DNA from 4 places in the Weizmannia sp. FSL W8-1119 genome. Region 3 is predicted to be linked to each of the others. Evidence: riboswitches for the same ligand, from Rfam matches in the RefSeq annotation. Region 3 holds a riboswitch; each other region holds the start of a gene.
What was found. A riboswitch is a leader RNA that binds a small molecule or an ion and turns the genes downstream of it on or off. The one in region 3 is predicted to bind thiamine pyrophosphate.

Region 1: linked by a shared signal. The riboswitch ahead of tenA (thiaminase II) and the one ahead of NSQ19_RS06790 (3-oxoacyl-ACP reductase) in region 3 are both predicted to bind thiamine pyrophosphate.
Region 2: linked by a shared signal. The riboswitch ahead of NSQ19_RS11630 (thiamine phosphate synthase) and the one ahead of NSQ19_RS06790 (3-oxoacyl-ACP reductase) in region 3 are both predicted to bind thiamine pyrophosphate.
Region 4: linked by a shared signal. The riboswitch ahead of NSQ19_RS02735 (MTH1187 family thiamine-binding protein) and the one ahead of NSQ19_RS06790 (3-oxoacyl-ACP reductase) in region 3 are both predicted to bind thiamine pyrophosphate.

Annotation. Positions count from the first base shown of each region.
Region 1 covers NZ_JBBOZL010000001.1:658,069-660,266, reverse strand. The annotation lists gene thiW (energy coupling factor transporter S component ThiW) at 1-222, opposite strand, end outside; gene tenA (thiaminase II) at 262-1,053, opposite strand; TPP riboswitch at 1,090-1,179, opposite strand; gene NSQ19_RS03055 (helix-turn-helix domain-containing protein) at 1,212-1,403, opposite strand; gene NSQ19_RS03050 (alpha/beta hydrolase) at 1,496-2,198, opposite strand, start outside.
Region 2 covers NZ_JBBOZL010000001.1:2,347,041-2,349,238, forward strand. The annotation lists gene thiO (glycine oxidase ThiO) at 1-727, opposite strand, end outside; gene NSQ19_RS11630 (thiamine phosphate synthase) at 696-1,301, opposite strand; TPP riboswitch at 1,432-1,541, opposite strand; gene NSQ19_RS11635 (MFS transporter) at 1,811-2,198, opposite strand, start outside.
Region 3 covers NZ_JBBOZL010000001.1:1,412,514-1,414,711, forward strand. The annotation lists gene NSQ19_RS06780 (GNAT family N-acetyltransferase) at 1-224, shown strand, start outside; gene NSQ19_RS06785 (GNAT family N-acetyltransferase) at 215-640, shown strand; TPP riboswitch at 689-800, shown strand; gene NSQ19_RS06790 (3-oxoacyl-ACP reductase) at 867-1,628, shown strand; gene thiM (hydroxyethylthiazole kinase) at 1,641-2,198, shown strand, end outside.
Region 4 covers NZ_JBBOZL010000001.1:584,395-586,592, forward strand. The annotation lists gene NSQ19_RS02730 (amidase) at 1-1,112, shown strand, start outside; TPP riboswitch at 1,217-1,320, shown strand; gene NSQ19_RS02735 (MTH1187 family thiamine-binding protein) at 1,402-1,725, shown strand; gene NSQ19_RS02740 (ABC transporter permease) at 1,676-2,198, shown strand, end outside.

The sequences.
Region 1 (2,198 bases), 750 kb from region 3:
GGCAAAAATACTCCCTGTCCCAAGCAAGTTACGTAAAAGCGAGGATATAAAGGCTTGCGCAACCGCATAACCGGGGCCGAGCAAAACAGCCGAGAGTATATTGGCAAAATGCTGTACCGGAAAAATTTTTGCAAAACCGACCGGGATATAAATCAAGCTGCTGGATGCAGTCGTTACAGCCGCAATAACTGCAGTTGCTGTTATTTTTTGTGTTTTTCTCATTAGAACCAAACTTCCCTCCTTTTTAGTTGCGAATGAAAATCAGACCGGCCAGTCTTGTTTTTTATCGTTCATATCCCAAAATAAGTATTCATACTTTGAGGCCATTTGAAAATGGCGTTCTAAGGCCATCAGTTCCGTTTCTGATTTTCCGCTTGCCAGTTGGTCCATTAAGTCAATTAACCACTGCGTTCCGGAGCCGAACGTTTCTGAAGAATAGGTTTCGATCCATTTCTTGTAAGGATTGGCCTCCAATGTGTCTCGATGATTTACTTTTAGCAGTTTCCCAATTTCCCAATAATCCCAGGCACACGGCAACAAGCAGGCAACAAGTTCAGCCAAGCTTCCATTGGCGGCCACTTGCAGCATATAACTCGTGTAAGCAAGGTTAACCGGCGTTGGTTGGGTTGCTTCTAAATCCGTGCGTGTAATGCCAAACTCGGCAGCGTATTGGCGGTGCAGTTCCATCTCAAAATGCAACGATTCATGGAGCACCGCAGCAAATCTCGTCATCATGCCGAGGTTACCCGCTTTCACAACACCCATGGCAAACAGTTTTGCGTACTCAACTAAATATACGTAATCCTGCTTTAAATAATAGATAAATTTATCTCTTTCTAAAGTTCCGTTCCCCAGTCCCACGACAAAAGGATGGTTATGGTTTTTCTCCCAAATCGGTTGGACATTTTGATATAGCCTTTCTGTAAAAGATCGTTTCAACAATGATTCCTCCTTGTTTACCGGGAAACCGATTGCGGTTTGCAGGCTGGTTTCTCCCTTTGCCCCGAGCGATGGCCAGAGGCGGCTCCTCAAAATAAAAAACCCGCCCTCCATCGGAAAGCGGGTGTATCAATTACAAATCATCAGGTGTAATTTCATCACCTACTTCCCTTCGCTAGTACGAACTAGATCAGGTTCAAAGGGTACTTCTCAGCCAACCCGGCGCCCCTAGTAGACTATTGTGAATATTCATTTTCATTACTCTTACCATATCATAGTCCCGAATTTTGTGCAACAGCAAATTTATTGCCCGTAAAATATGGAAAAAAGCACAGGATGTTACCCCAAATGCTACCCGTACCATGCTTCAGTTCCCGAGATACGGTATTTTTTTTACAGCCAACCACATCAGCGATTACTTGTATGGATTTTCCTTCTGCACGAAGGGTGGAAATCTTCACCATGGATAAACCTCCGTATTGATTGCGTTTTCATCGTAAACGGTTTATCATGCTCTTTTTTTCATTTATTTAGCTTGTTGCATTTGATTATACAACTAGCCTTTTGTAAGTTTATCAAAAAAACCTATATAATCTACTATTGAATTTTCAAAATAATCACCTAAATAAATATCGAAATGTCCACAGTCATACTCTTTTATCGTTGCTTTCTTGGAGCGTTTTGCACACTTTATGGTTGCCCAAGCAGGTGCTAATGTATCTTTCCGACAAACCGCATAAAATATCGGTATTCCTATATTTTTAGTGTATCTACTAGGCGAATATTTAAAGAATTCTAAAACTGTTCTTGCGGGGGCTTTATTCACAAACTTTAAATTTTCAGGCATCAACTTAAAAACCTTTTCGTAGTCAGAAACAGCCATCATCGCTACTTTCCCCGGCGCATCCACCAATTTAATCATGACCGGATGATACCCGATAATAGAAGATAAAACGTCGGCTATGGCAAAGGGGAATATTTTTAGGGCAGATAGCGGTGAGATCGTTTTCATTGTAGCTAAGGTATTTGTATATGGACACTGTGCCACGGTTGCAAGAATATCTATTCGATAAGCTGATAGGGTTATAACGTGTCCCCCACTAAACGAACTTCCAAACAGGAGTATTTTACTATCATCAATCCTATCATTCTTTTTGATGAAATCAATGGCAGAGTTCCAATCTGCAAGTTGTTCTTTTACATTTATCCGTTGTCTTTTATTTCCGTCACTTGCTCCATGGTTACGATAATCAAATAAA
Region 2 (2,198 bases), 930 kb from region 3:
CAGATTTAACGGAAAAGCATTCGCCCTTTACCGGATAAACCGGCATGTCTATCCCTGTATCCTTCATCAACTGTGCTGACCATGCTCCCGTTGCAAGGACAACCTGATGGCAATGGATGTCACCGGAAGTCGTTTTAACCCCAATGACACGTTCCCGTTCATAGATGAACGAGAGGACTTCCGTGTTTTCAAGAATTTCCGTTCCAAAATGAATCGCTGCCTTTGCAAAGGCCTTCGATAAGGTTGCCGGCATGACGTGGCCATCATTAGGAAGATACATGCCACCAACGATGTTAGAGGAGAGGGACGGCTCCATTTCCAAACATTCATGAGAATCAAGCCACTTTATGGCTGGATCCCAATTTTGCTGGAAGGTCACCTGTTTTTTTACTTCCTCTGCGATAGCATCGGTTTCGGCAATTTTTATGATCCCTTTTTGGTCAAACTCTATATCGATTCCAGTCATTTCATACAGTTCGTTTGCAAGTTCAGGAAACATAGCTTGGCTTTTTAAAGCGAATTGGAACAGTGGACCGTCTTGTTCTATCTCCGCTTGTGCCGCAAGCATTCCCGCTGCCGCACTAGAGGCTTCACATGCTAATTGTTTCTTCTCAATTATGGCTACTTTTCTTCCTCTTTTTGAAAGTTGATAGGCGATAGAACTTCCGTTAATTCCGCCGCCTATCACGACAACATCAAATGTACGCGTCAATTTTTCCATCTCCATTTATTAAGGCATTGTAGTAATCCTTAACTGCTGATAAAGGATCACGAGCCTCAAGTATTCCTGACATGACGGCAATCCCTTTTGCACCAGCGTGAATAACACTTTGGGCATTTTCTGGCGTTATACCGCCAATCGCAATCACCGGTATGTCTAGTTGTGCCACTTTGGCTAATTGTTTTAGCCCCTTGGGTATCTTTCCGGGCTTTGAGCCGGAAAAAAAGATGTGGCCGAACAAGACGTAATCCGCACCATCCCGATTGGCTTTTACGCCTTCACGATAGGAATGAATCGATCGGCCAACTTTAAGAAAGGGAAACATGGTTTTGACAATCGAAGTTTCCAAGCTATGAAAGGCTAGCTGAACACCAGCTGCTTTCGCTGCCAAAGCGACATCTACCCGGTCATTAATGATCATTTTGGATAGGGGAATGTTTTGCGCTAGATACTCAATTATCTGGTAAAGTTCCCGTGCCGTTTTTTGTTTTTCCCGTATGTGGATGGCCGTTACGAACGGGTGAATATCGGTTAATATTTCATGTAACTGTGCAACGGGCATTTTGCCATTCGAGATCACATGTAATTCTTTAATACCGTTAGAAATTTAGCTCACCTCCTTGGAAAATTTCCACATAAATGAACCTAATGAAAAACAAAAAAGCCACTTTCTTCGGTAAGAAAATGGCTGATGATTTGAAAAGAAATCAAATATCCTGTTTCCACTTTCCTACGCTGGTATTACCCAGATCAGGTTCATAAGAGTCCCGAAGTATACTTCGATCTCAGCCTTTTAAAAAAGGCACCTCTAGCGGATGACTTCGTGTATTAAATTGTAAATATTGCCTATAGTTTAATAATACCACATATCTAGAAAAGGTCAACAATTTATATAGGCAGTTTGTCTTCTTCCATGCCCGGAAATAACTGTAGTAGACAAAGGCAGGTCCCGTGAAGCAAAATGTCTCGATAGAACATCGAGTCTTTTTTCAAGTATATGATAAAATCATCAAGTCCCCTGTCTTCCGGTCTGGCATTGAGTTGAGAAACTTCAAATGCACCGTGCAAAAACCTTATTACTCAATTATGTTAACTAGAAAATCGTTCCTTCTCCGGGTTCATTTTTCTTATAGACCGATCTAATAGTGGAATGAGGGCAACAAGGATAAAGCTTATTCCGCCAACTGTAGCAACCATTTTATATCCAAAAATCTCAGCCAAAGGAACTGCCATCACCTGACCAATGGGGATTGTAATAAAAGCTCCTAAGTCATCAAAAGCAAGTACCCGTGAAAGTTTATCACGTGGAATCGCTTGCTGTAATGTTGTATCCCAGCCGATTCCAGAGATCGTTTGTCCAACCCCCGCGATTGCTGTAACAATTAATAAATAAGGTAATGCGAATCCTTGGCCAAGGACGATCAGAGGTATTCCACCGAAAGCAACGGCAATCAAACTGTCCCGAAGAGGATACCGG
Region 3 (2,198 bases):
GATACGCCAGGCAATGTTTAAAACAGCTGCCCCATTTTGTCCGTACCCATTTTCCGGAAATAGAGCAGATGGTTCTTGGGGTGAATACGGAAAATGTTGCTGCCCAAAATTTGTACAGACAAGCCGGGTTTGTGGATGAAGGGGGCAGGATGTTTGGAAAAAAAGGCGAATTGATTATTATGCATTACCATTTAGGCAAAGAAGGGATATACAGATGGAAATAAAAGAACTTGCAAACCGGGAAGAGTGGAAAGCAGCGTTTCCGGTGATGAAACAGCTGCGTAAACATTTGGACGAAGAACACTATCTCCAGCTGGTGGAAGAGGCGGCAGAAAAATCGGATTACAAGATGGCCGCAGTAATAGATGACGGAAACATTGTGGCGGTAACCGGCTATATGCCGATGATTACCTTGTACAACGGGCGGTTTATTTGGGTATGCGACCTGGTGACGGATGAAGCGCACAGATCAAAAGGGTACGGCGCCAGGCTTTTGGCGCATGTGGAAAAACAGGCCGGCGAAAACGGATACGGCATTGTATCCCTGTCATCCGGCCTGCAGAGAAAAGACGCACACCGGTTTTATGAAGAAAAAATGGATTATGATAAAGTCAGTTATGTTTTTTTAAAAAGATTGTAAACTTTACATCTTCGTTGGAAAGGGATATAATAGCTAAAAAATAATCTTTCAAACTACTAGGGGTGCCCGGATCTGGCGGGCTGAGAGAAAAACCGGCGTTTTTCAACCCTTTGGACCTGATCCGGATCATACCGGCGTAGGAAAGTAGGAATTTGTAAAAAATTTCTTGCTGATAAAGTCAGGTCTTTTCGGGCCTGGCTTTTTTGCATGGAAAGGGGTGGGACAAATGAAACTCGATGAGCAGGTGGTTGCCGTCACCGGCGGAAGCAGGGGGTTGGGCAAGGCGCTTGTAAAAGCTTTTGCAAGAGAGGGGGCGGGCGTTGTCATCAACTATTTTGAGAGTGAGGGGAAGGCAAAGGACCTTCAGCATATTTTAGGCGAAAAAGCGGTTGCCCTGAAGGCGGATGTAAGGGATCCGGTCCAGGTAAGAAAGATGTTCCGGCAGGCCGAAGCTTATTTTTCCAGGCCTGTCACGACGATTGTAAATAATGCCCTTGTGCATTTCCGCTTTGATCCGGAATCCCGGCACGATGCTTCCCGGATTTCGTGGGAGGAATACAGCCTGCAGATGGAAGGTGCGGTTCGCGGCGCATTAAATACCATCCAGGCCGGCCTTGCGGGAATGAAACGGCTGCATTTCGGCAGGGTGATCAATATTGGCACAAACCTGTTTCAAAATCCGGTTGTCGCCTACCATGATTACAATACGAGCAAGGCTGCGCTCCTCGGCTTCACCCGGAGCATGGCGAAAGATCTGGGGCAATATGGCATTACCGTTAATATGGTATCCGGCGGCCTTCTGAAAACGACGGATGCAAGTGCGGCCACATCTGAAGAGGTTTTTCAATTGATTCAGGCAACAACCCCGCTGCAAAGGGTGACAGAACCGGAAGACGTTGCGGATGCCGTGTTGTTTTTTGCATCGCCATGGGCCAGGGCGGTAACCGGGCAAAACCTCGTCGTTGACGGCGGACTTGTAATGGATTAGGAGGGAATGAAAATGGAAAAGGAAAAACCAATTGAACTGCTTGAAAAAATCAGGGAAGCCAATCCGCTTATCCATAATATCACGAATATTGTGGTGGCTAATTTCACAGCAAACGGGCTGCTGGCACTTGGCGCATCTCCGGTAATGGCCGATGCGGTGGAAGAAGTTGCCGATATGGCGAAAGCGGCAAATGCGGTCGTATTAAATATCGGCACTTTGAATGAAAAAGCCGTCGAAGCCATGATTTTGGCGGGAAAGTCTGCAAATGAAAATGGCGTTCCGGTCGTCCTTGATCCGGTAGCTGCCGGTTCAACCCGTTACCGGACAGAAACGGCAAAAAAATTGCTGAAAGAAATCCGCTTCACATCCATCAGGGGAAATGCCGGAGAAATCGCCAATCTGGTCGGAATAGATGCCAAAGTTAAAGGCGTCGATGCAGGAGATACCAGCCTGGATACGGGCGAACTCGCTTTAAAAGCGGCAAAAACGCTTCATACTACGGTCGTGGTAAGTGGCAAGACGGATGCGGTGTCAAACGGTTCCGAACTCTATCTCGTACATAACGGCCAC
Region 4 (2,198 bases), 830 kb from region 3:
GATTAAAAAATATTACGGAACCTGAACTTTACGGTCCGGCGCGCAATCCGTGGAATCCCCATTTTTCACCCGGCGGATCAAGCGGCGGTTCCGCGGCTGCGGTGGCTTCCGGGATGGTACCGGTTGCCGGTGCAAGCGACGGCGGCGGATCGATCCGCATTCCTGCTTCTTTTACAAGTTTAATAGGATTAAAGCCGACAAGGGGAAGGACACCAGTCGGGCCGGGACGTGGACGGCAATGGCAAGGGGCGGCCATTGACTTCGTGCTGGCAAAAACAATCAGAGACAGCGCAGCGCTCCTCGATGTGCTGCAAACTGTGGAACCCGCCGCTGCTTTTCAAACGCCGCTTTTTCCGGGATATGTACAGGAACTAAAACAGAGCGGAACGAAAAAATACCGGATCGCATTTTCGGTTGAATCGCCGGTCGGGACGCCTGTCAGCCGCGACGCAAAACAGGCTGTCTATAAAACGGCAAAATGGCTGGAGCAGGAGGGCCATCTTGTGGAAGAAGCCGAAAACGGCGTTGACGGCAGACGGCTGATGGAAAACTATTATTTAATGAACTGCGGGGAAATGGCGGCGGAACTTTCGGATTTGGAAAGCGCACTTGGACGCCCGCTTACGGAAAAAGATATGGAGCCGGTTTCGTGGGTCTTGTATGCTGCCGGGAAAAATGTCACGGCGGCAGAATACGCAAAGAGCCTTGCGGAGTGGGATAAGGCCGCAGCACAAATGGCGGGATTCCACGAAACGTATGATCTGTATCTTACGCCTTCAACTGCTTTTACTGCGCCGAAAATCGGGGAGCTTACCCAGACCGGGAAAGAGCGGGATCGATTGTTTGGCGTCACCGGGCTCCCGAAAGAAAAGCAGCAGGCGCTTGTCTATGAAATGTTTGAGCCGAGCTTAACGTTTTCCCCATTTACGCAGCTCGCCAATTTAACCGGGCAGCCGGCGATCAGCCTGCCGGTCCATATAACGGCGGCCGGGCTTCCTTTCGGGATACAGCTGGTGGCGCCGAAAGGAAATGAACATTGGCTGCTGGATGTCGCATATGCGCTTGAACAGTCGGAACTTTGGGTTGGCATGCAGGGGAATCCCTGCCTTTAAAGCATAAATGAGGGGCGTTGTGCAGGCCCGGACGTTCTAAGGAATTGAAGAATTGAAAAATGTTTGCCAAAAAGGATGATTTTCATGTTACAATAAAATGACAAGAAAAAAAGCAGGGGAGCCGGTTTTGGCTGAGAGGATGCCGTTTTGCATCGACCCTTCACCTGATCTGGATAATGCCAGCGTAGGGAGTCTCATATTGAAGCATGTTTCGGCATGTTTTGGATGGACAGGCTTTCTTGCGCATGCAATGAAAGCTTTTTTATTTGAAAAAAAGGAGGAAAATTTGATGGAAAAATCGAATCAAGTAACGGTTTCTTTTTCAGTTGTCCCGCATATTAAAAGTGATGACTTATACGGTGTCGTCGACCGCGCGATCGAAGTTGTTCAAAACGCCGGCGTACGTTATGAAGTTGGGGCAATGGAAACGACGATGGAAGGCGATCTTGACGAACTGCTTGGGATCATCAAAAAAGCGCAGGATGCTTGCGTCCAAGCCGGTGCGATTGATGTCATCACATCGATCAAAATCCATTACCGGCCAAGCACCGGGGTGACAATGGATGAAAAAATTGCAAAATATCGCGAACAAGCGCCGCAGCCTGTTCGTTAACACGGCGCTCACGGCTGCCTGGCTCATTTTTTTGCTCTTCGTCTGGCAAGGGGTAACGGCCGGCTTTCATATCAGTGAATGGATGCTGCCAAAACCGACGGAAGTATGGCAGGAATTGAAAAATCTGCAATGGATGGTTTGGCCCAATATTTGGCAAACTGCAAAAGAAGTATTGATCGGGCTTGCCTTTTCCATTATGATTGGCGCAGCGATTGCCGTTTTTATGGATATGGTTCCCGTTTTCCGGATGCTGGTCCGGCCGCTACTGGTCGTTTCGCAAACAATTCCGATTGTGGCGATTGCGCCGCTTTTCATCGTCTGGTTCGGATTCGGGCTCCAGTCAAAAGTTATTGTGGTCATTTTAATCTGCTTTTTCCCGCTGGCATTGAGCATCCTGGAAGGGTTTCAAACGGTGGATGATGACTTGGTGAAACTGTTAAAGACCATGCATGCTTCAAAAGGGCAAATTTACA